DNA from 3 places in the Colwellia sp. BRX10-4 genome. Region 3 is predicted to be linked to each of the others. Evidence: riboswitches for the same ligand, from Rfam matches in the RefSeq annotation. Region 3 holds a riboswitch; each other region holds the start of a gene.
What was found. A riboswitch is a leader RNA that binds a small molecule or an ion and turns the genes downstream of it on or off. The one in region 3 is predicted to bind cyclic di-GMP.

Region 1 (12,748 bases), on a different contig from region 3:
TGACGACAAAATTATCGCCCAATTAACGGTGATATTTATTGAAATAGCCCAACGCGACGATATTCACCTGATGATACTCGCATCGACGGGCAAAAGCTTTTCTGCTGGGGCTGACTTAGCCTGGATGAAGCGCATGGCCAGTTACTCATATGAAGAAAACTTACGTGATGCTAACGCGCTTGCTCAGATGTTACATGCACTTAATTTTCTACCGCAAACCACTATTGCACAAATACAAGGCGCTGCTTTTGGCGGCGCAGTGGGCTTAGCCAGTTGCTGTGACATTGTTATCGCCAGTAATAAAGCCAGCTTTTGCCTCAGTGAAGTTAAATTAGGTTTAATTCCTGCGACCATCAGCCCTTATGTCGTCAATGCTATTGGCCAAAAAGCCAGTCGTCGATACTTTCAAACGGCAGAACGTTTCTTTGCAGACAAAGCGCAACAGTTAGGCTTAGTTGATGAGGTTGTTGCGTTAGAAGCGTTAGAAAGCACCGTTATTGATATGGTGAGTACAATATTGAGCAACGGCCCACAAGCCGTTCGTCAAGCAAAAAAACTTGCTTTAGATGTCGCTTATCAAGAAATTAATCTTGATTTACTTAGCATGACCAGTGAACGCATCGCATCAATTCGCGTTTCTGCAGAAGGCCAAGAAGGCTTAACTGCTTTTTTTGAAAAACGACCAGCAAGCTGGCAAAAAGAACCGACGAGTGAAGGATAAAAACATGTCTCAACTAACAACTAAAACAGCTAAAATGTTTACTAAAATTCTTATTGCCAACCGTGGTGAAATCGCCTGTCGCGTAATTAAAACCGCTCGTAAAATGGGTATTTTAACCGTTGCCGTATATTCAGATGCTGATGCTGACTCACTTCATGTCAACATGGCTGATGAAGCCATTTTCCTTGGTCCATCGCCCTCTCGCGAAAGCTATTTATTATCAGAGAAAGTGATTGAAGCGGCAAAACGTACTGGCGCTCAAGCCATTCACCCAGGTTATGGTTTTCTCTCAGAAAATGCTGACTTTTGTCGTCGATGTAGCGATGAAAACATCGTTTTTATTGGTCCACCCGTTGCGGCCATTGAAGCGATGGGGTCAAAGTCTGCCGCTAAAAACATTATGGAAAAAGCCAATGTCCCCTTAGTCCCTGGTTATCATGGTGATGATCAATCCGAAGCCATCATTAAAAAAGCGGCTGACGATATGGGCTATCCAGTATTATTAAAAGCTACTGCCGGTGGTGGTGGTAAAGGCATGCGACAAGTGTGGAGCGAAGCTGAATTTAGTGAAGGTTTTGCTGCAGCTAAACGTGAAGCAATGTCATCCTTTGGTGATGATAGAATGCTGGTTGAAAAGTATCTAACACAACCTCGCCATGTTGAAATTCAAGTGTTTTGTGATAATCATCAACATGCCGTTTACTTATTTGAACGTGATTGTTCAGTGCAACGCCGTCATCAAAAAGTTATTGAGGAAGCGCCTGCCTTTAAAATGAGTGAAAAGCTACGTAAAGCGATGGGCGAATCCGCGATAAAATCTGCCCAGGCTATTGGTTATCAAGGCGCAGGTACGGTAGAGTTTTTACTGGATGTTGACGGTTCATTCTACTTTATGGAAATGAACACTCGCTTACAAGTGGAGCACCCGGTGACTGAAATGATCAGTGGCCAAGATCTAGTCGAATGGCAATTAAGAGTTGCTGCTGGTGAAGTTTTACCAAAAACACAAGAGCAGTTAGTCATTAATGGCCACTCTTTTGAAGCGCGAATTTACGCTGAAGACCCAAATAATGATTTTTTACCTGCAACAGGCACGCTAGATTTTTTACAACCGCCAGCAGAAAGCGTACATGTTCGTGTTGATACTGGTGTTCGTCAAGGTGATGAGGTGAGTGTATTTTACGATCCTATGATAGCTAAGCTAATTGTCTGGGATGAAAATCGTGAAAAAGCACTGCAACGCTTAACAAAAGCCTTGTCGGAATATCGTATTAAAGGTGTTACCACCAACATTGATTTTCTTTATAACTTAGCGACATCAAAACCGTTCATTAATGAAGAAATAGATACCAGCTTTATCGAAAAATACGACAGTGAAATATTTCATGATAACAAACAAGCGTTAGCCGACGAATTACCGATGGCAGCTTTGTATTTAGTGCTTTCACTGGCTGAACAAGCGAAACAAAAAGTAGCAACGACCAAAGATCCTTTTTCTCCTTGGAATAATACCTCAGCGTGGCGCTCTAACGAAGCGCATAATCACCGGGTAGTTCTTGCCCACAATCATATTGAATATCCAGTGACTGTTGAACAGAAACGTCAAGGTAATCGTAGCTACTATTTAATTTCAGTTGCAGGACGAACAGTTGACTGCCAAGGTCAAATTGCCGGTGACACACTCCATGTCAGTATTGATGGCTATCGCAGTCAAGCCACTATCGCGCATAACATTGACAGTTCAGGTGATCATATTAGCTTATATCGTCAAAATGGCGTTTTTAACTTTATTCATATTAAACCTGATTGTGGTGACAATAATGCTGATGATAATCATGGCGGCCTATTAGCCCCCATGAACGGTACTATGGTCAGCGTATTAGTCAAAGCCGGCGATAGTGTGACTAAAGACCAACCCTTAATGATCATGGAAGCGATGAAAATGGAACACACCATTAGAGCCCCTGAAGACGGTACCATTGATACCTTATTTTACGCCGAAGGTGACATGGTTGATGGCGGCAGTGAATTACTTGCTTTTACGCCACAGGAGTCATAATGAGCTCCCTTGCTAATAATACCTTACCTAAAAAAGTAAAAATCGTTGAGGTTGGCCCGCGTGATGGCCTACAAAATGAAAAACAACAAATCAGTGCCGATGATAAAATTGCCTTAATTAATTTGCTCAGTGATGCAGGAGTCACTTACATTGAAAGTGGCAGCTTTGTTTCTCCAAAATGGGTGCCTCAAATGGCAACATCGACCGATGTTTTCAATGGTATAGCACGTAAAAAAGGGGTCACTTACGCCGCCCTCACGCCAAATATGAAAGGTTTTGAAGCGGCTGTAGCGGTGAATGCCAACGAAGTTGCCATTTTTGGCGCGGCTTCTGAAGCGTTTAGTCAAAAAAATATTAACTGTTCAATTGCTGAAAGCCTTGAGCGATTTGAACCGATAATGGCCGCAGCCAAAAAATTAAACATTCCGGTACGAGGCTATGTTTCTTGTGTTGTTGGTTGTCCTTACGAGGGTGAAGTATCACCAGAAAAAGTGGCTGAAGTGGCTGAAAAACTTTACCAAATGGGCTGTTATGAAATATCGCTTGGCGATACGGTTGGTGTAGGAACACCCGTTAATGTACAGAAGATGTTACAAGCGGTTAGTGCCCGTGTACCTAAGGCTAAACTAGCGGTTCATTTTCATGATACCTATGGTCAGGCGTTAACTAACATTTACACCGCTTTACAAAATGGTATTGCCGTTATTGATAGTGCCATTGCTGGATCGGGTGGTTGCCCTTATGCTAAGGGCGCTTCAGGTAATGTTGCCACTGAAGATGTGGTTTATTTACTCAATGGTTTAGGTATTGATAGCGGTATTGATTTAGATAAGTTAGTCCATGCTGGTTGGTTTATCAGTGATAAATTAGGTAAAACCCCGGCATCTAAAGTTTCTAATGCTTACCGTGCACAGTAATAAATATAATAATAAATAACGATGTATGATAAATACTTTATAGAAATAAATGTAATGAGGATTGAATAATGGCCGGATTTGACAAAGTAGTAGCAAGCTATGAAGAAGCGATGGCAGGACTTGAAGATGGCATGACCATTATCTCAGGTGGTTTTGGTTTATGTGGTATCCCTGAAAATCTAATTAGTGAAATAAAGCGCAAAGGCACTAAAGCATTAACGATGGTTTCAAATAACTGTGGTGTCGATGATTTCGGTTTAGGTGTGTTACTGCAAGACCGTCAAATCAAAAAAATCATTGCATCATATGTTGGTGAAAACGCTGAATTTGAACGTCAAATGATGAATGGCGAATTAGAAGTAGAGCTGACACCACAAGGCACTTTGGCTGAAAAAATGCGAGCTGGTGGTGCTGGTATACCTGCTTTTTTTACGGCTACAGGTTATGGAACACCGGTAGCAGAAGGTAAAGAAGAGCGTGAAATAGACGGTAAAATGTATATCCTTGAGCCCGCAATTAAAGGCGACTTTGCCATTGTTAAAGCCTGGAAAGCCGACCGTTACGGCAATTTAGTTTTTAGAAAGACAGCACGTAACTTTAATCCTATGGCCGCAACGGCAGGCAAAATTACTGTCGTTGAAGTTGAAGAGATAGTTGAACCTGGCGAGCTAGACCCAGACCAAATCCATACACCAGGTATCTATGTTAATCGATTGATTTTAGGTACATTTGAAAAACGCATTGAACAAAGAACTGTTCGTACTGCTCAGTCATAAATAATTCAGGGGACTAAACAATGGCTTTAACAAGAGAACAGCTAGCACAACGTGTAGCACAAGAATTACAAGACGGTTATTACGTTAACTTAGGTATAGGTATTCCAACATTAGTCGCTAACTATATTCCTGCGGGAATAGAAGTGATGCTTCAATCTGAAAATGGTTTACTTGGCATGGGACAGTTTCCCACCGAAGACGAGATTGATGCAGATTTAATTAATGCAGGTAAACAAACGGTCACGATGGCAAAAGGTGCCTCTATCTTTGATAGTGCTGAATCATTCGCAATGATACGCGGCGGACATGTCGACTTAACCGTACTAGGTGCCTTTGAGGTCGATGTAAACGGTAACATTGCTTCATATATGATCCCAGGTAAACTGATTAAAGGTATGGGCGGTGCTATGGATTTAGTTGCAGGTGCTGACAATATTATTGTTACTATGACTCACGCTTCTAAACATGGTGTTTCAAAACTTTTATCCGACTGCACTCTACCATTAACAGGTAAAGGTTGTATTAAAAGAGTACTCACTGATTTAGCCTTTATCGAAATTAAAGACGGTAAGTTTCATTTATTAGAGCGAGCGCCGGGGGTCAGTATAGAGGAAATAATAAAACTCACTGACGGTGAATTAATTGTTCCTGAACATGTCCCTGAAATGAAATTTGGATAACCTAGTAGCATATTTATTATAAGATTGAATAAAAAAAAGAGCTTTAGCTCTTTTTTTTTACTCTATATTTTAAATTTCACTTAACGGTTTTGATAGTCAACCATCCGATTAAACCCATGTTATATTTGAAAAAAAATTGATAAAAGTATTTTTTTATTAAATTACTTTACCTGTGTAACTGACGTATTACACATTTTTCTTGCATTTATAGGCTCAACTCGCAATACTGAAAGGGACAAAGAAAAGGCAAAACACGTGAAATCGTGTTACGCAAAACCACCGGTCTAAGGGATTTATGTTTTATATATAAATTCTATGACAGCGGAGTCACCTCGTTATACAAGGTACATCCCGTGGTTTTTTCCTTTACTAACTAAATTAATTACAAGGTTACTAAAATGAAAAAATTATTACTAGCTTCTACCATCACTATTTTAACATTAACGTCTGTTGTATCGGCGCCGAAAGCACAAGCTGCTGGCATCGCTCAAAGCGTTTGCGAGTATGTAGCTGCAGACGACAAGAAACGCATGCGTTCGTTCTTAAAAACGAATAGATTAAAAATTCGCAATATCTTTCAAGGTATAGAGTGTAATGGACAGAATCTGTTGGCGTTTGCATCGTCTAATGGTTCAGTTAAAACAGGTGCTTTGATGATTTCAAAGTTGCCAAAGAAAGTTGTTTCTGAAAACTTAGCTATTTTGCAAACCGGATCGCAACCATTGATAGACGCAGCTAACGAACGCGTTAGCAGCTAAACTTATTTTTTAGTAGATGTTATTTGTTCAATCAAGTGTACAGTTTTACTAGATAATAATTCTATGTCATTTTAAAAAGCCTGCTTCTGCAGGCTTTTTTTTTGCCTTAGTCATTTCAATCTATTTTTTGACTCGTTAAGCTAGCACCATGTTAAAAAACTGATTACACTTAAGTTATACGAAGAAGACTGCGATATACATGTTGAATAAAAGAAGTTATAAAGACAGTAAGAACGCTTTAATACTTACTGGCGGTGGCGCTCGAGCGGCTTATCAAGTAGGTGTGCTTTCTGCCATATCAAAATTTGTCCCAAGAAATCATGGCATCCCCTTCCCCATTATATGTGGCACCTCTGCTGGTGCTATAAATACCACAGCGCTAGCCTGTTATTCTTCATGCTTTCATTTGGGGGTAAAAAAATTAGAATGGGTTTGGAATAATATTAATACCAGTCGAATATACCATAGTGATGGTATACGGGTTTTTTCACATTTGGCGAAAGGTATGCTGGCAAGTTTCCAAGCAGATTATGCCAATAAAAGTGCGCGTAGTTTACTAAACAACGCGCCACTTCGTGACTTACTTAATATGGTGGTTGACTTTAAACGTATCGACACCAATATTTTACGTGGTTATTTATCAGCAGTTTCTATTACTGCATCGAGTTACAGTAATGGCGATTCAATTAGTTTTTATCAATCAGATGAGTCTATTTCTCCTTGGTTTCGCGCTAAACGTCGTGGTGAGCCTTGCCAAATTAATAGTGAACACTTAATGGCTTCTGCCGCTATTCCCCTCGTGTTTCCTTCTATCAAAATTCGCCAAGAGCATTATGGTGATGGGTCTATACATCAACTTTCACCGTTAAGCCCTGCGATACACTTAGGTGGCGAAAATTTGTTTATTGTTGGTGTTGATCAACCTAAAGCGCCACTTCATAGTAAAGTGAATAATCCTCATCCACCGACAACCTCTACTGTTGCCGGTCATTTACTTGATACTATTTTCTCAGATACATTACACAGCGATATTGAACGTCTAGAACGAATTAATGAAACGATAAAACTTATTCCACCAGAACTTAGAAAAGAAAAAGATGGCTTAAAACCGATATCATCATTTCTCCTTAATCCCAGTCATGACTTTAATGCCATGGCCGTAGAGTATTTTTCAGACCTACCGCTATCGATACGTTTATTATTACGCAGCGTAGGTATCTCTAATGACTCTGAATCAAGTATTGTCAGTTATTTATTATTTGAAAAAAATTATTGTCGGCAGTTAATTAAACTGGGATTTGAAGATGCTATGGAACAAGAGACAGCGATTAGAAAATTTTTATCTCTTGAATAGCGATCCATTACTAAAGAAAACGCCTTGTTGAACAAGGCGTTTATTGGCTTAGCCACACTGCAGACAATCAAGGAAAAAGTTAACCCTCACTTAGATGAAATGTCCTGCTCGTTCTAAGCATCTAAACCTAGACCTAACAATACTGTGGACAATCAAGAGAAAAGTTAACCCCACTTGAATGAAATGTCCTGCTCGTTCTAAACATCTAGACCTAGACTCAGACCTAACTACACTGCGGACAATCAAGAGAAAAGTTAACCACACTTGAATGAAATGTCCTGCTCGTTCTAAGCATCTAGACCTAGACCTAACAACACTGTGGACAATCAAGAGAAAAGTTAACCCCACTTGAATGAAATGTCCTGCTCGTTCTAAACATCTAGACCTAGACTCAGACCTAACTACAATGCGGACAATCAAGAGAAAAGTTAACCACACTTGAATGAAATGTCCTGCAATTTCTATGCATTTAGACCTAGAATCAGACCTAGGCCTAGATCTAACAACACGGCATAAAGTCAGGGGAAAAGTTAAACACCCTTTTGGACAAAGCGCTCTGCTCGTTCTACTCGTCTGGGTTTTCCGCGTACAATCAGAGTATCTTGAGCTTGAAGAATAGTGGCTTCATCGGGTTGCTCTGATTCAATATTGTTACGGCGAAGTGCAACCACCGTGACCCGTTTTACCGATAAATTCAGTGACGCTATAGAATGCCCATTAGCAAAAGAATTTTCCGTTAATATAATCCCATTAGCGAATTCAATGCGATCCATAGCATCAGGGCTCATGTCAGTATGTTCACCTTGAAAAAAGCCATGCAAATGGCTGTAGTGGTCTTTACGTTCTTTTTGTACACGGCGAATAATACGAGAAAAAGGCACACCGGTTAAAGATAACACTTGAGAGACCAGCATTAAGCTACCCTCTAAACTCTCTGGTACCACTTGATTAGCACCCGCTTCTTGCAATGCTTGCAGTTGATCATCATTTCGAGTACGCACAAGGATAGGAACATCAGGTGATAATGATCTGACTTTTTGAATAACCTCAAGTGATTGTTTATCTTCACCAAAAGCAATAACAACAAGCTTAGCTTTCGACAAGTGGGCCGCTTGTAATAATTCAGTTTGTCTTGATGAGCCAAAAAGTACATTTTCTCCTGCTTCACGCGCTTTTGTTGCCCTAAGTGGGTCGATATCAATAGCAACAAATTTAATCGATTCTTGCTTTAAAAAACGACTCACTGTTTGGCCAATTCGACCAAAACCACAAATAATAACATGGTCACTTAACTCTGTTTGCTCGGGAAGTTCGGCTAAATGATCGGTATCTATGGGCTTTTCGTTACTCAACATCAACGACCAACGACGAGCATTGTTAATCATATAAGGTGTTATCGCCATACTCAATACACCTGCGCCTAACAAGATAGAAGCAGTTTCAACCGGTAACAATTTAACCTGATTGGCTAAAGCGATAAGCACAAAGCCAAATTCACCCATCTGTGCCAACATAATACCTGCAGCCCAAGCATCTTTAGCCGCTTCTCCTGCGCGTTTTGCTAAAAAGGCGATAATAAGTATTTTAACCACCATAAAGCTGACCATAACGCCGATAATAACTAATGGTGAAGAATAAACGATACCGATGTCGAGTTTCATACCGACCGTTACAAAAAACAAGCCTAGTAAGATATCACGATAAGGCCGGATATCGGCTTCAAGTTGATACTTATACTGGCTTTCACCTAACATCATACCGGCAAGGAAAGCTCCTAAAGCCATAGATAAGCCAAACCATTGAGTCAATGATGATGCCACTAAGGTAACGAGTAAGGTTGTTAGAACAAACAATTCATCCGTTCTAACTTGCGCCACTAAATTAAATAAACGTGGCAGCAACCATTTACCGGCAAACATTAACAAGGTAACGACAAAGACGCCTTTAACTAGAGCAATCAATAACTCAACAACCATTGAGCTATCAGACTCTTGGGCAAACATCGGGATAATAATTAATAAGGGAACAACGGCTACATCCTGAAAAAGTAAGATAGCAACAGAGAGCTGCCCAGACTTTCTTTTCATTGCGCCCGTTTCACTCAATTGCCGAATAACGATGGCTGTTGAAGAAAGCGCTATAATACCACCAATAATCAAGGAACTAGCAAATGTCTGACCAAACAACAAAGCAATGCCCATAAAAAAAGCTAACGAAATACCCACTTGAAGACTACCAACCGCTAAGACCAGATGGCGCATGGCGATTAATTTAGGTAATGAAAATTCTAAGCCAAGGGTGAAAAGTAAAAAGACGATACCTAACTCAGCAAAGTGATCGTAATCTACTTGGTCCTGAACCAGAGATAAACCATGATCGCCAACCAGCATGCCTGCTACTAAGTAGGCTAAAATTGCTGGTAAGTGTAAACGGCGAAATAACCAAACAATAAGTACAGCACTTGATAGAATCGCTAAAAGTTCAAAATGACCTGTCACAAAAAATCCTTATTATATCATTCGCATCGGTATTAAATTTATAAAAATAGAATGAGCACTACTGAGTCTAAAGCAATTATCGGTAGTTTGACAGCGGCAACTCCTTGCCATTAATGAATTGTCAAAAATTCGTCAAAGTTTTTATTAATATAAATTCATTTAATATCAATACTATAAAAAAACCACTTTAAAATAAATTTAGGTATAAAAATTGCTTAGTCTTACCTGATAAAATAATCAGGTGATGATATGCAGACATTAAATTTAGTAGATAATCAGGCTTTTCAATATAACGCTTTTAAAGTGTTCGATAGCCCTGATCATGAAAAATCTAATAGAAAATTAGCGTTAATGGAACAACTCCAAACATCGCTAGAGCTTGATCGTTTACTCAATATTTTTGCAATGGAAGCAGCTAAGTATGTCGATTTTTCAGGTCTATATTTCAAAAAAGGTGATATGACCGCTTCGATTAGAGGGAGTAGACAAGGTAAAAATGAACGTAGTTTTGAATTAAAACTAAACCAAAAATTTGTTGGTATTTTGACCTACGCCATTAATTCACCAATAAGCATGACTAATTATAAGATACTTAACGAGTTACATCAGTATTTAATTCACCCATTAAATAATGCTTTACAGTATCAGGAAGCTTTGCTGTTAGCGATGCAAGATGGATTAACCTCTTTAAATAATCGCCGATGCTTTGATGAGCAGTTAAAACGTGCTATGCACCATGCGAACCGACAAAATAGTAAGGTCGGTTTAATCGTCTGCGATCTCGATAAGTTTAAATTAATTAACGACAGTCATGGCCATAATTTAGGTGATGAAGTCTTGATTCAATTTTCTTTGGCGCTTAAAGAAAGTGTTCGAGATTCTGATAGTTTATTTAGATTTGGTGGTGATGAGTTTTCAATCATTGTTGAAAATGCCACACTAGATTCTCTACTCTTTATTGAACAGCGCATATACAACGCAATGACTTGTGATCCTTTATTATCAAAATATCAGGTCAGTTGTAGTTTAGGGCATACTTTTATGGACAGGATGGATACGCAAACAAGTTTTTTTAAACGCGCCGACAAAGCGCTATATCAAAGAAAAATATTTAAAGACCGTAAGCTAAGTTTAGTCTAGTGAGGTTAACTTAGCTTAACTTTTCGTCTTCTGCAAAATAGCGAAGCGCTAATTTTTGTTGCTCTGGCGTTCTGCCAATAAGCAGGCGGCAAAATCTTACCGCTTTGCCAAATTTTTCAATGCCGACAATTGATAGTGCTTTTTTAAAGTTTTCAGCCGACAAGTCATAGGTTTCAATAAAGTGCTCAATAGCAAGATCAACACTTGGGTAAGTTACCCCATCAAAAGTAAACTCGGTGCCAATATAATCAACATCGAGTTCGACGCCCTCAAGCGACAATAGCCAGCCTTGATAATTTAAGCGTTGTTTGGCTATTTCATACATCATCCAAGCACTTTTTTGAAAGCCAACAAAATTTCCGCTTTCAAACTCACTATCGGCAAGCTCTTCTTTCGTCCAATTGATACCTATCGCTAAATCTTTTTGATAGGTTTGTGCTAAAAAGTGCTTAACATTATTAGCAACAGCCCAAATAGAATGCTGCTTTGCCTTTCTCGCTAAAGAAGTACATTCACGACAACTAGGCACAGATAATGGCGGGTGTGAGCAATCAAAAACTAGAAAGTATTGATGCGGGAAGCCAAATGTTAATTCAGATGGCTCGCCACAAAACCAGCACTGATGGCGTTGTTCAAAAGGTATATCAACTAAGGTGTGTGCCATAAGTACTGTTCAACAATAAATTATCTACGTTTACCGGTAGGTGCTGGTTTGGCTTTTTTTGCCACTTTTGCACGTCGTTTAGCCGCTGGCGTACTGTCTGCCTTTTTACGGGCAATTAATTGGTTTTTCTCTTGTGTCGCTTTGTAACGGCTTTTCTTTAAGGGTTTATCTTCTTTTTCAGCATATTGTGCTGGTAAAGCACGTTCTAGTTCATATCCAGGGACAATTGTTCGTTCAAAAGTTCGACCAATTAATGCTTCAATATTTTCTAAAAACTGTTCATCTTTAGGGCTAACTAATGAAATTGCCGTACCAGACTTTCCTGCTCGGCCTGTGCGGCCAATACGGTGCACATAATCTTCGGCAAGATAAGGCAAGTGAAAGTTAACAACGTAAGGTAAGTCTGGAATATCTAATCCTCGGGCTGCTACATCGGTAGCAACGAGCACGCGAACTTTACCTTGCGTAAATTGTTCAAGGGCTTTGTTTCTTGCACCTTGTGTTTTATCACCATGACACAACGCCGACTTAATTCCGTCAAGCTTAAGTTCTTTGGCGAGTATATTTGCACTTTCTTTGGTACCTGCAAAAACAAGTACTTGCTGCCAATTATTAATACCAATCAATTCTGATAACAACTCACATTTACGTGTTTCTGATACCCAATAAACTGATTGCTTAACCTTGCCTGATGTTGAGTTTTGGCGTGAAACCTCTAAGGTTTTTGGCGTATGTAAGACTTGTTTAGCTAACGTTTTCACTTTATTTGAAAATGTTGCTGAAAACATCAATGTTTGATGTTTTTGCTTAATAACACTGATTAATTGCTGAATGTCATTTAAAAAACCCATATCTAGCATACGGTCAGCTTCATCTAAAACAAGAAATTTAACTTGTGATAAATCTACATTTCTCGCCACTACATGCTCAAGTAGACGCCCAGGTGTAGCAACAAGTACATCAACACCTTGCTTTAACATTCTGGTTTGTGGTGGCATATTTACACCGCCATAAACAGCACCGCAGCTTAATGGTAAAAATTCGCTATAGCTTTCGATATTACGGGCAACTTGTTGAGTAAGCTCACGTGTTGGCGTTAAAATAAGTGCGCGAATGGTTTTCGATGAGTTATTATCACTCGGAATTTTAGCTAAAGCCTCTAGTATAGGTAAACTAAAAGC
Region 2 (5,670 bases), on a different contig from region 3:
TATTGGCTGCATAAAATACTTGTTGAATGCCTCAGGGCGTGAAGCTGACATTAAGGCTTAGTTTGAAAGGGTAACTACTGCCACTTTGAAGACGTTATCATTTGAGAAATTATACTGAAAACTTTTGTATGTTTTGATCTACAGCGGACATGGCTTAATAACCACATTACTCTGGCAGTTTCCTGATAGCGGACGTTCTTCATAGATAAAAACATGGTCTCTTGATGATTACTTTTTGCCTATAGCCAGTTAAATCTGAATGTGAACAAAGCCATCACAGCGGTCATAGAAACTTTAAATTATATTGATAATTTCTCGCTAAAGCTGATCAAAATTTTAAATTTTCACATAAAATTGTTACCACATTACTAAAAGAAATTGGAATTCAATTATTTTAGACGGTTCAATTCCACAAGGTGATATAGAGCGGATGATGGATAATTCATTTAAGCTGGTGGTTAGTAAAATGACCAAGAAAGACCAGAAGTCTATCTTGGTAAATTTATGATGGTTGTTATTTAACTATTCTTGCCCAGTATACCAATACTTAACGATCCCCTCAGCAGGTTTTCCGCGGACAGATTGAGATATGTTAGGGAAACCTTCAAAACTGGGTATTAATGTTTGTGAAAGCCAATAACCAGTATGTATGTCGACGCTATTTATCATAAAAGTATCTTGCTCTTCAATTGCTTGCATAATGCCTTCTATGCCGACTGATTGAACAGAAAAATCAGTAACGAAACTTTCTTGAATGCAACTTACCTCAGTTCCATCTTCTATAGTTCCAGGAGTACAGAAACCATCTTCTTTCCAACCATTGAGAAAAAAGTCTTCACGGCTTTGTACTTGCACAACAAGTGTTATCGGTAAATCTATATCTGAAGTACCATACCAGCATGGCTGGTTAATATCGTCACAATATATCTGACTATGTTGGTAGGAGAGCGATTCAAACGTTTTCTGTTTTATCAATTCCGTTGTTAGGTTGGCATTTTCTTCGGCGTTAAATTGATTCCCACAGCACTGTAAGGCATTGATCACAATGCTATCGACTCTGGAGAATATTCGTTGGTCATTATAGACAGTCCCTATTTGTCCCCAAACAATTTCACCATCAAAATTGGCGCTTATATCGTCAATTATTTCGGAAAATCGTTCAATATAATAATCTTTTAGTTCATCTGTATGCAAAGTGACCCACATTGCATTCCAGTCAGCGGCAATGCCTTTTATGCCGATTTCTTGGGCATGTTTTGCCTGAATAATAATATTATTTTGATGTGCATCCAATAGTATTTTAAGCTTGCCCAATGTGAGGTCCTCACCTTGCTCAACAATAATTTCTCGATCATTATTGGTTTGAGTAAACTGCCAAGAAAAATAAACTTCAATGCCGAGCAGATTTGCTTGCTCGACAATATATTCGACATACTTTTTAGGGGTATGATACTTAGCTTCGTCTACTACCCAGGGTTCTTGACTATCGTTCCAATCACCATAATTGTACATCCAAAACCTTTGTGCGCCAGATACACTCATCGCTTGTAATGCTTCCAAATACATCAATTCTACATATTCATCTCTGGAACAATTGTCGCGAGTAGACTGGGGTAGACCATCATAAATCCAACTAGGTGAATAATCTTTAAAACTGATACTTCTAACTATACTGCTAGCAAGTTGACTTCTGGGGGAGGGTGTTTCAAATTTACCATTATATTCAACGGGGTAATCTGCGTTATGAGGGTTAGTGCATGATGAAGTAACAGGTGGCATTACCACTGGTGTTGGATTTGATGAGGCTGTATCGCTAGTCCCACCTCCGCCGCCACAGGCGCTTAGGAACAAAGTAAGAACGAAGATAACAAAATACTTGTTTGTGTGGGACATCTTTAACCTCTCAATAAATGATGTAGTGAATACGTTACAGACAAGGTAGTAAAAGTATCCGTATAAATTACAACCCCATGACCTTATGCAATGCACTTAGGCTAATAGCTTTGCGTCTATTAATTTTCGTTAATAGTTGCCAGTTATTAGCTGATTTTATCGTAAAGCCAGATAAGTTCAAAATTATTTATATTCGCTATTAAATAGTAGCGCTAATGTTTATATGATTAACCTAGTTTGGACGTGAATTTATCAGTGTAAATAGTTCGTTTACCACACCCAAGCGGACGTTAGTATCCACAGTTACCTTATGACTTCTACCTCTATGATTTTTAATTCTACTGCCGAATGTCTTTGGTCAACTAACTGGTGCACAGTTGACCTAGACAAACACTCAAAATTTCAAAATATTACTTCCGGTTTGCGCACGGAGGAGTCTTTACCCTTTAATTCATTAATGTCAGCTATCGTATCTTTGTTAACATTAGATAGCGAGCATCTGAGACTTCTCCAGCTAGCCAATTGCGGACATTAAGCCTTTACAAATTCAGGAGCATATTTAGGGCAAGTTTTTAACTTAGTAATAGGCTCAGACGTGTTTACAATTTTAAAAGCATTGATTTGTGAAAGGTTATCAATTGATTTTGTTGAAAAATTATTAGCACAAAAATCTCTTAAATTGACTAATTCGTCCTCTGTTAAATAATTTAATATTGAGAACCTTTGATTCAAATCTATTTCTTCATGCTCCAACCAAGTATATAAAACCGATAAGGCAGATATTTTATTTTCTAAGGTGCCAGCCTGATCCTTAGCTCTTAATTTTCTCATTACATATAATGTTGGATACATTAACGGCATACCATCACTATCAGCCAACGTGCAACACTCTTCACCATTATCAAACTGAAATCTTTCTACTCTAAAGTTAAGTTCCATAAGAACCTCCTACAACTGTTAAAACGCTGTAAGTTATTCTGGTAAACTTTTTAATTTTTATAAGAGATTTTTATATTATTTATCTATAAAAATAATTACAATAAAATACAACCACTTAAAAGACAATCTTTTACTTTAAAATAATTGGAATCATGAGGTATTTATGATTTATAAAAAATACCTAGATCAAAAATTAATAGTTCAGTTATAAAAAAGCCCCCTAAAGTGTTTTTTTATAAACATATGTGACTACGCATAATAGTTGAGATTAACAATCACCAAGTGAGATTTAGTTTTTAGGATCACTTTCTATATAGAGCAGAAGTTAGCATTTGAGAATTTATACTGAAAATATTTGTATGTTTTAATCTAAAGCGGATATGGCTGAATAAACCCATTACGCTATGAGCTTCCTGATAGGACGTTCTCAATAGGTAAAAAAATGTGATTTTGATGTTTATAACACACTCGATTTTTAAGTTCATTGACTGGCAACAAAGCCACCACAGCGGAAGTTAGCAACTCTTTAATCCTAACGTCCGTTCACGGCTGACATAACTCTCGTTGCAGTTATTATGGTGTTTGATAAGTAGTTAAAATGTACCTATCCCCTCTTATTGCATTAAAAAATTTAACAAAAATTTGTTTTGTTTTCTCACAGGAATACATTCTTTATACTTATCTAGTAAAGCTGTAACCTATAGCAAAAGATACCCAAGGTTCGTCTTGAAACTCCCAGTCATCCCCCTTTGAACCTGATAAATGATCTACACCAACAATTAGAGCAATGTCCCAATTTTTACTGATTTCAAAATTTACACCAAGGGCAAGGGTCAGGCCATCTTCTGTTTCGACCTTATCCGTACCTACTTCACTAACTGATATTTTGGATAAGCCAAATGCTGCCAGTAATTCAAATGTCTCTCTTTTATATGAAATGTATGGCCCTATAGCTGAGTCACTATATATGTCCCCCTTTCTAAGCTTATAAGGTATAACTAATAATCCTGTGTTTAATCCACCGACTCTTATGTAATTAGATTTTTCTACTTTATTATTTTCTGTTAAACAGAATTTAAAGGGCTTATTAAAATATGTACTAGTTGTTGTGGATTTATCGGTTTTTAAGTCTACGTTATATACATGAACAATTTTTTCTTCATCTATTTGTGCATTATGATCAAGGGTTTGTTTAAAATAGGTGTTTCTGGGGATATTTGTCGGAGTAGCGCTGCTGTCATTACACTCTTTATCTGTGTTTATTAAATTTATAGGGTATAAATTTTTAAATGAAGGGGTAAAAGTTAGGCCCCATGAGGCGTCGGTATCTCCATTCACACATCGTCCCTTTGAACATTGGACGTTATCAGCGAAAGAATATGAACTAACAACTAGTAAAGTAGTGAGTAACAATTTTATTGTACGCATTTTTATTCCTTTATTATGTAGAAGAACTTTAGGAACAAAGAAGCGCAATTCAAGATTTATTAGGAGAAATACCACATTCCTTGTGCCTACTACATTATAATAGTACAAAAAACGAACACATCAAATTTATTTAAAAAATATTTTAGATTGTAGTAAATCAAATATAAATTTGGGTTGGGCGAAACTTGATGACCTCTTAAGTATCTAATATAGTTATTACCACAAAATAGGCATAGCTAAATATTTCGAATCTTTATAGTGAACAGTTACCTAAGCTTATCGTTTCAAATTATCTCGAATAATAATCTCATTTACGCATTAATTAGTCATGCCAATATAAATTAATGAATGACCGCTATGGCTAAGCGGACTATTTATTGTGATAAATACAAGTCTATTTTAAGTCGGCAATGTGGCAAAAGTAATCATAAACCGACTACCCCAATACAGTTCATTTAAAACGACTCTGACCCCTTTTATTTCACTTTATACATAAGCGGTGGTAAGTCAATTCCTGCTGAAAACCTTCCTTTCAAACGATAACCTTTACTAATATCCCTTTAAATATAGTTAGATCAACACCGTAATGTAACTAAATAACGTATAAAAAGAACAAAACACAGCGAAACACAAATATAATCACAAAATAGTGGTTTTATTACGAAATTTATTTACATTAGAGTTTTAGCTCTATACACTCGTCGGCAATTAAAGCATTCCAAACTTTTTAAATTTCTGAGGTACTTATGAAAACTTTACTTATACCAGCACTTACTGCCATTGTTTCTTTAAACACATTTGCGACAACGTCTAATGTAAAGTTTATCGCAACTGACTATTCAGCTGAAACTCAAGTTTGTCTAGCTGCAGCGCAAAATGGCTTAACTTCAGCAGAAGATAAAGCCAAAGAATTAGGTATTAACTATAGTGGCCTTCAATACATTATCCAATGTAACGGTAAATCATTAATTCAGTTTTCAAAAACGCCTAAAAAGGTAGCTAAAATTGCAGAAATAGAATTTGTTGTAACAAAACCACAATATAAATTTGTTACAACAAATAAAAATAAGGCGTCAAAAATTTGTGCAGATGCGGCGATTAATGGCTTTAACTTCGTTAATGAAAATTACAGTGATGTTAGATACATAGTTTGTAATGGCCAAAACATAGTTCGCTTTGCTAAAAAATACAAAAGCTAATTTGTTTATTTTTTAAATGTGTAATATCGGTTTTGACTTTTATTAACACGTAGTTTGATTGATTCCCCAACCAATTAAACCTTTCGCCTCGCAATTTGCGGGGTTTTTTTTTGTTTAATATTCGTAACCAATAGAAGCATGTTCCACTTAATATAAAAGCAAGTTACTTTATTAAGTGGCTTGGTAGAACTATAAGCTATTCAAGTGGGAC
Region 3 (12,748 bases):
AATACTGGGTCCAATGTATTGAAAAAAGCCTAGCGTTGATAATGTTAACCTCTTTGCCGCAGCAGTAAAACATAGCAGTGGCGCTGTAGTAACTACGCCTGCAGCGATCAATAGCAGGTTTAAATTTGAGCTGTTTTCAAACATGTTAGCGGTATTAGTATTAACAAATAACAACCAATAAACAATCGCGAGCGGTAGCATCATGCTTGATTCAATTAATAAACCAACAAAAGAATCAAGGTGCATTTTTTTACGTAACAAGCCATAAATACCGAACGTTCCAGCAAGTGCTAATGAAATTACCGGTAATGAACCTAATAAAACCAGTTGAATTAATACCCCACATAATGCCAGCGCAACGGCGAACTTCTGCATTTTTCGCAAACGCTCACCTAAAAAAATAACACCGAGTGCGACACTAAATAAAGGATTGATAAAATAACCTAAGCTCGCGTCTAGCAGATGATCATTGTTTATCGCCCAGATGAATAAAAACCAATTTACTAATAGAAAAGTAGCGGATAAGGCAAGTTTAGCCAATAACCTAGGTTGTTTAAGTGTATCGATTAATACGCGAGATCTTTTACTGATGATAACGATTAAAAATAACAGTAGGCTCGACCAAATAATACGATGCACCATAATTTCATCAGGGCTGATAGAAGAAATTAATTTGAAATAAATGGGCGCTAAACCCCAAAGCAGATAAGCACTAATCGCGTTAATTACGCCATTACGGTCTTTGTTATCAGTTACAGTCATGATTTTCAGTAAACTTTAGCAGTAAAAATAAAGAGCCGAATTATAGCACAATGATTTTTATTTCAGCGCTTTACTTGTTTGATAACCACAAATTGTTGGCGGTATATTGAGAATATTTTTGCTAACGTTATTCACTTTAATTAGCTAATAACTACTCATTTATAATGAATACCAGTTGCACATTTTTAACTAGACCTGAAACTAGCTATCGTATGAACACAAAGCCAGCACTTTGAAAACTAATCAGTGAAGATTAACCAACTAAATAAGTGCCAGTTCCAAAAGCAATGTGGTCACCTTTTTCGTTATGTAATTCCATGCGAGCAACAGCGACTTTATTGCCACTACGAATAATATGGGCTGTGGCGATAAACTCCTCACCACGACCTGGTCGTAAATAATCGGTACGCAGATCTATCGTTCCTAAGCAGCTCAAACTTTGTTGAATTGTTGTTGGTGTTTTGTGCTCAAGTTGTTCAATCATATTTGCTGCCACGACAACACCACCAGCAAAATCAAGGGCTGATGCAGTAACACCACCATGTAGCGTTTTCTGTAATGGGTTACCCATTAACTTATCTTGCCATAAAAAACGTACTTCTGAGGTATTACAATCAAATTTACTAACGGTTAGGCCCAGTAATTTATTAAAGGGAATGTTGTGTGACCAAAAATAAGTAAGTTGCTCAATCATCTGTTTTTCATCTAAATTATTTGTCATAATCCTTCCAATTTAGCCAGCAGATTTTTCTAACTGGTCTAATGTCTCATTGCAGCTTAGCACTTATCTTTCTAAGCATTCAAGAAATACTAAAACAGTGCTCTCGACTTTTCTTGTGACTGGGGTAAAATAACAATAATTGTTGTTTAATAAAGTTTACTCCGTTGCTAAAAGCTCCCCCTACAGTCTCACAAGCTCAGCTTGAAGATGCGTTAAAGCATCATTTTGGTTATCAAACTTTTCGAAGTGGACAATTAGAAATTATTCAGCAATTATTTCAGGGTCGAGACAGCTTAGTGCTTATGCCAACGGGTGGTGGAAAATCGATGTGTTATCAACTGCCTGCTGTATTATTACCAGGAATAACCATAGTTGTTTCACCCTTAATCGCTTTAATGAAAGACCAAGTTGATGGTTTGACTCGACAAGGTATTTCAGCAGCTTTTGTAAATTCAAGTTTAGATCAAGAAACAATCAATGATATTTTTGAGCGTTTATCTCGTAGTGAGCTTAAGTTGTTATACATAGCTCCAGAGCGTTTAAAAAATTATTATTTTATGCAACGCTTAGCGAGCATACAGATAAGTTTATTTGCTATTGACGAAGCGCATTGTATTTCACAATGGGGACATGATTTTCGGCCGGCATACACACAACTTCATACAATTAAACAACGCTTTCCATCGGTACCTGTTATGGCGTTAACAGCAACGGCCGACGTTACAACCCGAAGAGATATTCTTCTTCAACTCGCATTGACTGATCCTTATATTCACCTTGACAGTTTTGATCGGCCTAATATTCGTTTTACCTTAGCTGATAAATATAAGGGCGATCACCAAGTGTTACGCTACATTAAAAAGCGTGGTGATGATTGTGGCATTGTTTACTGTAGTAGCCGCTGGCAAGTTGAGAAGTTATCTAAAATGTTAGCAAGTGCGGGTGTAAATTGTTCTGCCTATCATGCTGGCATGGAAACAGAGATGCGCAATATTGTCCAAGATGGTTTTGCCAAAGATAATATTCAAGTGGTTATTGCCACGGTAGCTTTTGGGCTAGGCATCAATAAATCAAATATTCGCTTTGTGATTCATTTTGAACCTCCGAGAACACTTGAGTCATATTATCAAGAGATTGGCCGTGCTGGCCGAGACGGTTTAGTGGCAGAAGCGTTATTTTTATATGATGAAAAAGACGTAGAACGCATTACTAAGTATATAGCTGATGGTGATAATGAAGAAAGGGTGAATGTTGAACAACAGCGTTTTCAAGCGTTAAAAGGCTTTATTGAAGCTCAAACCTGCCGTCGACAAGTTGTACTTAATTACTTTGCAGAATTTACCACAAAAAAATGTGGTAACTGTGATATTTGTTTAGATCCACCCACTCAATTTGACGCTACTGAAGCCGCACAAAAAGTCTTGTCTTGTGTGTTTCGTATCAAGCAACAAGGTGATATTGAACATGTTGTGCAAGTGCTCAGAGGGGAGTTAACCGAAAAAGTTAGGCAACTGCAGCATGAAAAAGTGTCAACTTTCGCTATCGGTAAAAGTAAAACGCCAGGATATTGGTTTGCTATTATTAGACAATTGATTCATTTAGGATTTTTACAACAAGATATCTCTCAACAATCTGCGTTATTTTTAACACAAGCATCGCGTTCGGTGTTGAAAGGGGATGAACCCTTAATGTTAGCTTCACCAAGGTTGCAAAAAGCAAGTTATTGGCAACAAGATAAAACTGATAAACGTTATGACCGTGTCTTATTTGTTAAATTAAGAACTTTGCGTAAAACGATTGCTGATGTAGAGGATATTGCGCCATTCATTGTTTTTAATGATGCAACGTTGTCAGAGCTTGCGCGTATAAAGCCAAAAACATCACAGCAAATGCTAAATATTAATGGTATTGGTGATACAAAACTTGCCCGTTACGGACATGACTTTTTGCAGGTTATTCAACAGCATAATGCTTAAAACAAAAAACGCTCAATTGAGCGTTTTTTAATATTATTTTTTGATGAACCAGGTTCAACAATAATTATTGAGTTTATTTTAAACTAGCGTAATAAGCGGCAATATTCGCGATATCTTCATCACTCAAACCCATAGCCATAGGTCCCATGATTGCATTTTTACGTGTGCCAGCTTTAAAGGCTTTTAATTGGCTCGCCGTGTAAGCTTCTTTTTGTCCAGCAAGATTTGGGTACATTGGAACTGCAGAAATACCTGCAACACCATGACAAGCGGCACACATACCAGTTTTTGCTTTACCAGCAGCAACATCACCAGCAAAAACAGGAGATACCATCATTAAAGTAGCAGCAACAGCTAAAGTAATTTTTTTCATAACTTATTTCTCTCTTAGTCGTTAGGAATTTTACACTACATTCAGTATATGAGAAAACAAGGAGGCTGTCGTCGACTTTTTTTAGCTAAGCACTAGCAATGTGATCTTCTTTGATTTATCACTGAGTATATTAGGATTATTACCGCTTATATTAAGTAAGGTGGGAGCATACTATCACTGATATTATTTTTTGAAGTGAAAATATCAGCGATAGAAAAAACCTAATTTAGCAAAAAGTATCTTGTTGAGTGATTAAGAACTTAATGTATTATTTTTTCTATAAATCGGGTAGCAACAGACGTGACTTTTTTAAGATACTGTTGGCATTTTCAGCAACATTAAATATGCCTACACCAGTAGATAATGTCATTTGAGGTAATCTAATACCAGACTTACTACTAACAAAGCGCAGTTTTTCAACGCCATGTGCTATTTTATCAGCAATTTCTCGAGCACTTCCTTTGTCAATATCAGGCAACAGAATTAAAAATTCATCGCCACCAGAACGTATTGGTAGGCCGCTGCCAGCAACATAACTACTTACTTTACTAGCTATTTTTGATAAGAGAACATCACTAATTAAATGACCGAATTGCAGATTAACTTCTGAAATTTGATCAACACAGACGACAATTGCGGCAACTTGCCGACTTGGATCTTCTGTTAGCCATAAATCTAAATGCTTAGACATGGCTTTACGATTATAAAGACCGGTAAGTGGATCCATGTAAATTTCTTCACGTACTTCTTTTAATTCAACTTTCAAAGCTTGTGTTTTTTTACGGGTAAAAGAAATATGTTCAGCAAATTTTTGTTGGTGTAGTTTAAAGGCTTTAGATGCTTGGCGAATACTATTTACCGCAACGACTATTTTTTCTTTATCGTTAGATTGTAGGTCAGAAACATTACTGTCTAGCGTGGTAATAAGTTTATTAATACTCTGCGATGATTTTTGGCTGTTTTTTTCAACATGGGTGACAACGTCATTAAGGTCGTCAATGAGTTCATCTCTGAATTTACTTTGACCTAAAATGAACTGACGATAATTTTCTTCAATGAAGAAATCATCAAGTTTTTTACCTGTGGCAAGTTTATTTTCAATAGCAGTATTAAGAAGAATGTTTTTTTTATTAATATATTCGTAGCTAACTGAATAATTAATTGGGCTGACAGGTAAAAGCCACCGCTGTAATTGTTTTACGGCCATGTTCATTTTTAGTTCAGCTTGTTTTATGGAATCATGATATTTCATTGTTCCATCTCAATTTGTACACCCAATTAACAATATCAATAGACCATTTTCTAGTAAAAACAAGTAAAGTACCACATATATATTTTGTCTTTAAAAAACATATGCTTAGTTATATAGTATTTTAAATGAAGTTAATATATGGCAGAAAATAATTAAAAAGAAGGGAAGGACCGCAAAGTATACCGAAAGCAAACTGTTCAAAATAAAGACAAGCCCCCACTATATCTATACTTGGCAGTTCCGCTATCCTAGGTTTCCCCTTAGACCGGTAACTTTGCGTCTCTAGCTTTCACTAGATTTGCCCTTTTCGAGTTTTAGAAACTCTAAATTCATTATAAGCGTTGAACTATGCTTGTAAACCTTTATTATGGATAATTTGTTGAACCGTAACGAAAACCTATAAGTAATAGATAAATTTATAGGTTATGGCTGATCACTCTACTGATCATGAGATAAAGGATTTTAGTTCATAATGCCCTGTAAGCTGTTGTTGATCTTTTGTTTTTTTATAGCTCCTTCATTTTGTTTTGCCAATGATGCTTTAAACGTTGAGCAAAACATTAAAGATGTAGAACGCTATTTTTTACAAGACGCTGAAAACCTTCCCTACGAAGAGATTATTACGCTTTCAAAAAAAATTTTAGGATCTCAAGAAAATTATACCGTCCAAATTCGTGGAAAAACCTTCATCCTTCTTGCTGATGTTGCCAATAATAAGGGTGAAAATAGCGAGGCATTTCATTTTGCGCAAGATGGAATTTCTCTGCAAGGACTTGAACCAGCAATAAAGTTTAATTTATTGCTGAAAGTTGCAGATGGCTATTATTTACAGGAGAAGTATGAGAAAACTCAAAATATGGCAACCAATGTCATCTTAATTGCTGATTCTCCACAAGTGCTAAAATATCGCTTAATTGCTTTGAGTTATCGAGCTGTTACCTATGCGTTGCAAAATAAAAACGATTTATCGATGAATGATCTTAATCAAGTTAAGGTGCTGATTTCTGTAAATCCTCAGTATGAGGACCACCTTTGTCTTTTAGAAATTTTAGCAACGGCACATTATTATTTAGGCGATTATCAAGCATCGCTAACCATGCAAAATAAGTTATTAACCTTAAAATTTGATTTAGATAAATTAGCTAATATTGACCAAACTTATTTACACTTAGGCCGTGCTTATTTTCAGTTAAATTTATTTGATGATGCTTACAATGCTTTTTGGGAAGCACAAAAATATGGTAAAAATAAAAATGCGCCAATTAGTGCTGCCTATGCTGAATTAGGATTGGCAGAGGTGTTATTAAAGCAGGGAGAGTTCAGTGATTCACATAACTGGCTATTATCAGCCAGTGCTACATTTAATGAAAAGAGCCTAAGTAAGCCTTATTTAACCTCGTTAATTTTATTAGCAGAGACCTCAAGTCTATTAAACAATAAAGCTTTGTATCAACACTACCTTCAACTAGCAGAATTAAATGCTAAACACATAAAGCTATCAAAAAAGCAGGCTAAATTATTACTTTTATTAAGTGATATGTATCAGAAAAACGGTGATTATAAAAATGCGTTAATTGCCCATAAAGATTATCTTGTATTACTTGAACAGTTTCAGAAAAAGGCTGAGCCCTCATTAATTATCGACTCCAGTCAAATGTTAAGTGCAAATGATAAAAGTCGAAATTTAATCCTGAATCTCGCAGAACAGAGTAAGTTACAAACTCAATTTAGTGCAAAATTTATCGCGCAAAAAGAGGTCATATATTTATTGATTGTGATCGTTATTTTATTATTGATTACGTTGGTTTTTTTTGGATTAAGGCAAAGAACGTTACGCTTAAATCAAGTATACGATGAAGTGGAACAGCCATTATCTTATTTGGTAACGCCCTCTCAAACTAAAAGAAATTATCAACTAAATTATAAAATGGCGAGGAAATACGACTATCCCTTAGCGATTGGCTACTTATCAGTTGTTAACTGGCAAGAGCTTTCCTTTCACTTTAATCATAAAGTTATGCTCGAAGTTTCAAAAACATTAGCGATCTTACTTAATGAGTCCAAAGGTGAATTTGATGAAGCGGGTACAATTAACGATGGTGAATATTTACTGATAGCCCCCCACCAAACTCAAGCTGAAATAGCGATTAAGTTAAATAGTTTAGCTAACGCGATTAAGCTTAGATTCTTCGCTAATTTAGGTGATTATTCACTTAAAATTCGCTACGCCTATGGTTCACCCACAGCACAAGATATTGACCCTTACATATTTTTATCGCGTTTAAGTGAAACCACTAAAGCGTAGTCAATATTACTTTTCATTTTAATAGGTTTAATATGATTTTTGTATTGTCCATTGCTGTTATTTTTGTAGCTTTGAGTATTTATTTTTATTTTCGATTGGAAGGTCTACAACGCGCATTATTTAGTATGAAAAAAGAGCTCAGTAGTAGTCAGAAAGAAAATAAGTTTTATATAGACTCTATGGCTATAATTGCCAAGTGACACGAAGATTTTGTTAAAAATCGATTACAAATAATTAAAAATTGCCAGGCATTAGAGCCTGAGACGATTGAAATTATTTCACCACTGATTAATAACTATGCAGCAATTTTTATTGAGTGTTTAAAAGGAAAAGGCAAACTGCAGTCAATCACTAAAAAGTGTTATGGAAATTTCGACGATGACGCTTTTAAAAAGTTTGTGGAGCATATCGCTAAGCAAGATGCGAGCGTAAGGCGTATGTGGTCAAGTAATAATTTGACGGGGTATATTTCTTTAATTGAAACTTTATTACTCACTAAAACTAAAAAAGATGCCTAACTGGGGCATCTTTTCATGTATCTCTGAAAGTAGGCTAGGTATTTGCCTTTAATCAAGGATGAATAACTAAGGACGAATAATTATACTTGGCGTTGAGTCTACTTCACCTTCACCGTTAATAGTTGCTGTTTTACCATTGCATTGTAATATGGCTAAGCTGCCGTTATTGCTGTTTCTAATAAAAGATAAGTCGTAACCAAACTGAGTCATGCTACTGGCGGCAAATTTTTGTGCAAGAGAAAGCCTGTCCCATAGCGACTGCTCCTCATTACTACCTTGCCTTCTTTCTAACAATACTTCTCTTTCTAATAGCGCTTCCATTGAGATCTCTTCGTATTTTTAGTCAATAATTTTCTTATTGCTTAGATATTACCTTGCAGCGTATGAATTTTCAACAATTTTAAAATGTCGCTAAAGATATAAATTATAAATATGCTATAGTCAAAATTTTATATCAGTGAGTGCTAAATATTATGAGTCAAGTGTTGGATGATTTATCTTCATTATTAGAATTAGAGGTAATCGAACAAGGAATTTATCGTGGTCAAAGTCAAGATTTAGGCTTTCGTGCGCTGTTTGGTGGTCAAGTAATGGGACAAGCTGTTTCTGCCGCTCAAGAAACAGTAAATTCAGCACGTAATGTTCACTCTCTTCATTCTTATTTTCTACGTCCAGGCGATGCGAGTAAGCCGGTTGTTTATGAAGTGGAAAATATTCGTGATGGAAAAAGTTTTAGCACTCGCCGTGTTAAAGCAATTCAAAACGGTAAAGATATATTCTATATGACGGCCTCTTTTCAACAATATGAAAAAGGCATTGAGCATCAAGATCTTATGCCTGATGTACCCGCACCTGAAGATTTAGCGTCTTACACAGATTTTATTTTCGATAACCAAGATAAAATACCTGAAGAAATTAGAGGTAAATTTTTAGCTGAAAAACCCATCGAAATGCGTCCTGTTGAACCTTATAATTGGCTGCAACCCGAAAAGACAGCACCTAAGTCTCAGATGTGGATAAAAGCAAACGGTACCTTATCTGATGATTTGCGTATTCATACTTATATGCTGGCTTATACTTCTGACTTCTTGTTTTTACCAACGGCTTTATTTCCCCATGGCTTGAGTCATTGGCAACCCAATTTACAGATTGCCACTATTGACCATGCTATGTGGTTTCATCGCCCATTTCGTTTTGATGATTGGCTGCTTTACGTTATGGACAGTCCGTCAGCAAGTGGCGGCCGCGGCTTAGTTAAAGGACAAATTTTTAATCGTCAAGGACAGCTTGTTGCCTCAACGATGCAAGAAGGCGTGGTTCGTCAACGTTAGAATTTTCGACTCGAGCGACTTTTTTGCCAGTCATAGCCGGTAGGATGTTGAAAAACACGTAAACTGAATACCGGTGCCATTGCGAATAAATGGTCAAAAATATCGGCTTGTATACCTTCATAATTCTTCCAGTTTTGGTCATTACTGAAGCAATATATCTCCAGCGGTAAGCCTGAGTCGGTTGCCGCTAATTGCCTGACCATGCAAGTCATCTCATTATGTATTTTTTCATGTTTAGCCAAATAAGCGGTAATATAAGCGCGAAAAGTTCCGACATTGGTTAACTGTCGGCTATTAACATTATCGTTAGATAAATTAGCCGTTTTTAAACTCGTGGTGATTTCATCAGATTTTTGCTGTAAATAATCTTTTAATAAACTAATTTCTTTGAGTTTTTCAATCTCTGCATTTTGATAAAATGAAATACTGTTAATATCAATAATAATACTACGCTTAATACGTCGACCACCTGAATTGAGCATGCCTCGCCAATTCTTAAATGAGCCATTTATTAAGGCGTACGTAGGAACGGTTGTCACTGTATTATCAAAGTTTTTTACTTTAACCGTATTTAAACCAATCTCAATCACATCACCATCAGCACCATAATTAGGAATTTCAATCCAGTCACCAGGCGCGACCATTTTGTTCGCTGATATTTGAATACTAGCGACTAAGCCTTTAATCGTGTCCTGAAATACTAATAATAAAACAGCCGTTAATGCACCTAAACCACTGAGTAAATAAATAGGTGACTTATCTAAAATAAATGAAATAGATAAAATAGTGGCAACCAAATAAATAGCCAGTTTTATCACTTGTATCGTTGAGCTTAAGGGTAAGTAGCGGTCACGCGCCGTATTTTGATAGAGACTTCTAATGACGTTTAAAACAGCACTGATACAACGTGCAATTTGAAAACTGAGAGCTATTTTTACAAAAACCACTAAAACGGCGCCAAGTAATGCCTGTTCCGGCAGTAAAATAGGCGTTAAAAACAGTAGTACGAATAACGGGATTAAAAAAGCGAAGCGAGAAAAAACATTATGCTCTAATAAAACATCATCCCAAGTGTTTTTTGTTCTGCTGACCATTTTGTTAACAAAAGCTAATACCTGATATTTTGCGAGGTAGTAACCCAATGCCGAAATGACAAAAATGAGCATGCAACCAACAAAAATTGTGGTCATCGCTAAATACGCTTCGGCGATACCTTGGTTAGTTAACCATGTGCTAATGAGTTCACTCATTTAAGTTTCCTTTTTCAATTTCAATGTTATTTAGCGGTATTATCATTATTAAACTCGATAAGTTTTTGGTCTTTATCAAGCCATAATTGATTAACCCACTTTTGAAATTTTATTTTAAAATTTCGATCGCGCACATAGTCGCCAACAAGATCATCGCCAATGTTTGAAACCTCTACATTGACATTTACCTGTTTAATTTTCCCCGCTAAAAAATCACTAAAAGTAGGGATGCCCTCTGGGTAATGAATGGTAATATTGACTATTTTATGCAAGTTGCCACCCATGGCTTCTAGCACAAAACCTATGCCACCCGCTTTAGGTTTAAGTAGATGTTTAAACGTGGAATTTTGCTTATCGTGCTTTTTGTTAGTGAAGCGTGTTCCTTCTATAAAGTTCATTATGCTGACGGGTTTATGCTTGAATTTAGCACAAGCTTTACGCGTGGTTTCAACGTCTTTACCTTTTAAATGGGGATTCTTTTTAATGAAAGATTGGCTATAACGCTTCATAAATGGAAAGTCGAGAGCCCACCAAGCCAAGCCTAAAAAAGGCACAAAAATGAGTTCTTTTTTTAAGAAAAATTTCAAAAAAGGAATTTTGCGATGCATGACTCGCTGCAAGATAACAATATCAACCCAGCTTTGGTGATTACAGATGACCAAATACCATTCTTTCATGGTTAGTTGATCTAAGCCGGTTACTTTAATTTCTGTTTTATTAAAGAGCTTTTGAATGAAGGTGTTAACACCCACCCAATTACTTGCCATTTGATCTAATAAATAGCTGAATATTTTCTTAGCAAAAGTTAAGGGAATAATAGCCTTACAAAATGAAAATATAATAATAGGTATTAACCAGAAAAGCGTATTAATGGTATAAATTGTTAGCGAAATAATATGAATAAGTAGCGGAGGTAAAAAATTCAACATGGAATACTTGCTCAATATAACAAAAATAAATAGATGTTAGATCATAATCTGATTTGAAGTAATTTTCAGCAAAAACAGTGAAATAAATTAATCACGATTAACAACCGTTTGAAAACGATTAATCATCAAGTTGTTGAAATGAGTAAAAGTTAACGAGGCTTAATGCTAATAATTAGCAGAAAAAGGCGTTTTAGGTGTCTATTATTGATATTTTATAATGAGGTAAAAACCACCATCTTGTTATTTCAAGTTAAATAACTCGCCATTTTTTAAGTTTTAAAGGATATAAATACCGAATTAATTCGATATAACAAGTCAACAGCCTAAAAAGGACAAACTCATCTATATTATGGCAAAAAGTTGATTGCAAATTACCTGCATATCGAGGCATGCTAGGCACTGGATCATAGGGGAACAACAATGAATTTTAATCGTGCGGTAATTAAAGTAGGCAGTGCTTTGGTTGCACCAGATAATAACGGTTGTAGTGGTAAGTATATTCTTGCTATTGCTCGTTTTATTACCGAATGCCAACAGGCAGGTAAAGAAATTATTATCGTTTCATCGGGCAGTGTTGCTGCAGGACGACAATTGATTAAGCACGGCTCTCCCGTTCCCTCTATTCCCACTAAACAAGCGATGGCATCCGTTGGGCAAATGAAAATGATGGCGAATTGGCAGTGCTTTTTTGATGTTCCTTGTAGCCAGTTACTCATTACCCATGGAGATTTAAAAGATCGCCAGCGCTACATCAATATTAAAAATACCTTACGTATTTTATTGGAAAATGGTGTTATCCCTATTGTTAATGAAAATGACACGGTCGCGACCGATGAATTGAAAGTCGGTGATAACGATAATTTAGCCGCCTTAGTCGCTTTAGTGAGCGAGGCTGACTGCTTATTCATCTTAAGCGATATCGATGGCGTTTATGACCAAGACCCGCGTGAAAACCCTAAAGCAAGGTTACTCCCTGAAATTCATGAAATTACCGCTGAAATTCATGCCATGGCTGGAACAACAAATAACGTTATTGCCACCGGTGGTATGAAAACAAAAATTCAGGCAGCGGAAAAAGCGGTTGAAAATGGCATAGATACTTATATTTTAAATGGTAGTCGTAGTGAAGTTTTTCAACAGATATTAAAAGGTGAAAACCCGGGTACACATTTTAGTGCCAAACAAGCGGCGACCAAAGCACGCAAACACTGGTTAAAACATACCTTAAAAAGCAGTGGAAAAGTACATATTGATGCGGGTGCAGTGCATGCTGTGCTTAATGAAGGTGCTTCGTTATTACCCGCAGGTGTCAGTCAAGTTGACGGTGATTT

Region 1: another riboswitch for cyclic di-GMP. It lies ahead of H4J67_RS13255 (DUF3718 domain-containing protein); the one in region 3 lies ahead of H4J67_RS06650 (GGDEF domain-containing protein).
Region 2: another riboswitch for cyclic di-GMP. It lies ahead of H4J67_RS18355 (hypothetical protein); the one in region 3 lies ahead of H4J67_RS06650 (GGDEF domain-containing protein).

What each region holds. Positions count from the first base shown of each region.
Region 1 covers NZ_JACGVZ010000016.1:73,151-85,898, reverse strand. The annotation lists gene H4J67_RS13280 (enoyl-CoA hydratase/isomerase family protein) at 1-721, shown strand, start outside; gene H4J67_RS13275 (acetyl/propionyl/methylcrotonyl-CoA carboxylase subunit alpha) at 756-2,780, shown strand; gene H4J67_RS13270 (hydroxymethylglutaryl-CoA lyase) at 2,780-3,697, shown strand; gene H4J67_RS13265 (CoA transferase subunit A) at 3,766-4,473, shown strand; gene H4J67_RS13260 (3-oxoacid CoA-transferase subunit B) at 4,494-5,153, shown strand; cyclic di-GMP riboswitch class I at 5,389-5,488, shown strand; gene H4J67_RS13255 (DUF3718 domain-containing protein) at 5,552-5,911, shown strand; gene H4J67_RS13250 (patatin-like phospholipase family protein) at 6,111-7,265, shown strand; gene H4J67_RS13245 (monovalent cation:proton antiporter family protein) at 7,796-9,763, opposite strand; gene H4J67_RS13240 (GGDEF domain-containing protein) at 10,013-10,903, shown strand; gene H4J67_RS13235 (hypothetical protein) at 10,914-11,567, opposite strand; gene H4J67_RS13230 (DEAD/DEAH box helicase) at 11,588-12,748, opposite strand, start outside.
Region 2 covers NZ_JACGVZ010000035.1:21,326-26,995, reverse strand. The annotation lists partial or broken gene H4J67_RS18360 (IS110 family transposase) at 1-14, shown strand, start outside; gene H4J67_RS18355 (hypothetical protein) at 523-1,893, opposite strand; cyclic di-GMP riboswitch class I at 1,959-2,044, opposite strand; gene H4J67_RS18350 (hypothetical protein) at 2,425-2,832, opposite strand; gene H4J67_RS18345 (hypothetical protein) at 3,511-4,170, opposite strand; gene H4J67_RS18340 (hypothetical protein) at 5,007-5,459, shown strand.
Region 3 covers NZ_JACGVZ010000005.1:124,995-137,742, reverse strand. The annotation lists gene rarD (EamA family transporter RarD) at 1-762, opposite strand, end outside; gene H4J67_RS06665 (thioesterase family protein) at 1,016-1,483, opposite strand; gene recQ (DNA helicase RecQ) at 1,648-3,459, shown strand; gene H4J67_RS06655 (cytochrome c) at 3,533-3,832, opposite strand; gene H4J67_RS06650 (GGDEF domain-containing protein) at 4,110-5,084, opposite strand; cyclic di-GMP riboswitch class I at 5,315-5,397, opposite strand; gene H4J67_RS06645 (hypothetical protein) at 5,557-7,389, shown strand; gene H4J67_RS06640 (hypothetical protein) at 7,974-8,228, opposite strand; gene tesB (acyl-CoA thioesterase II) at 8,381-9,238, shown strand; gene H4J67_RS06630 (mechanosensitive ion channel family protein) at 9,235-10,488, opposite strand; gene H4J67_RS06625 (acyltransferase) at 10,515-11,417, opposite strand; gene proB (glutamate 5-kinase) at 11,838-12,748, shown strand, end outside.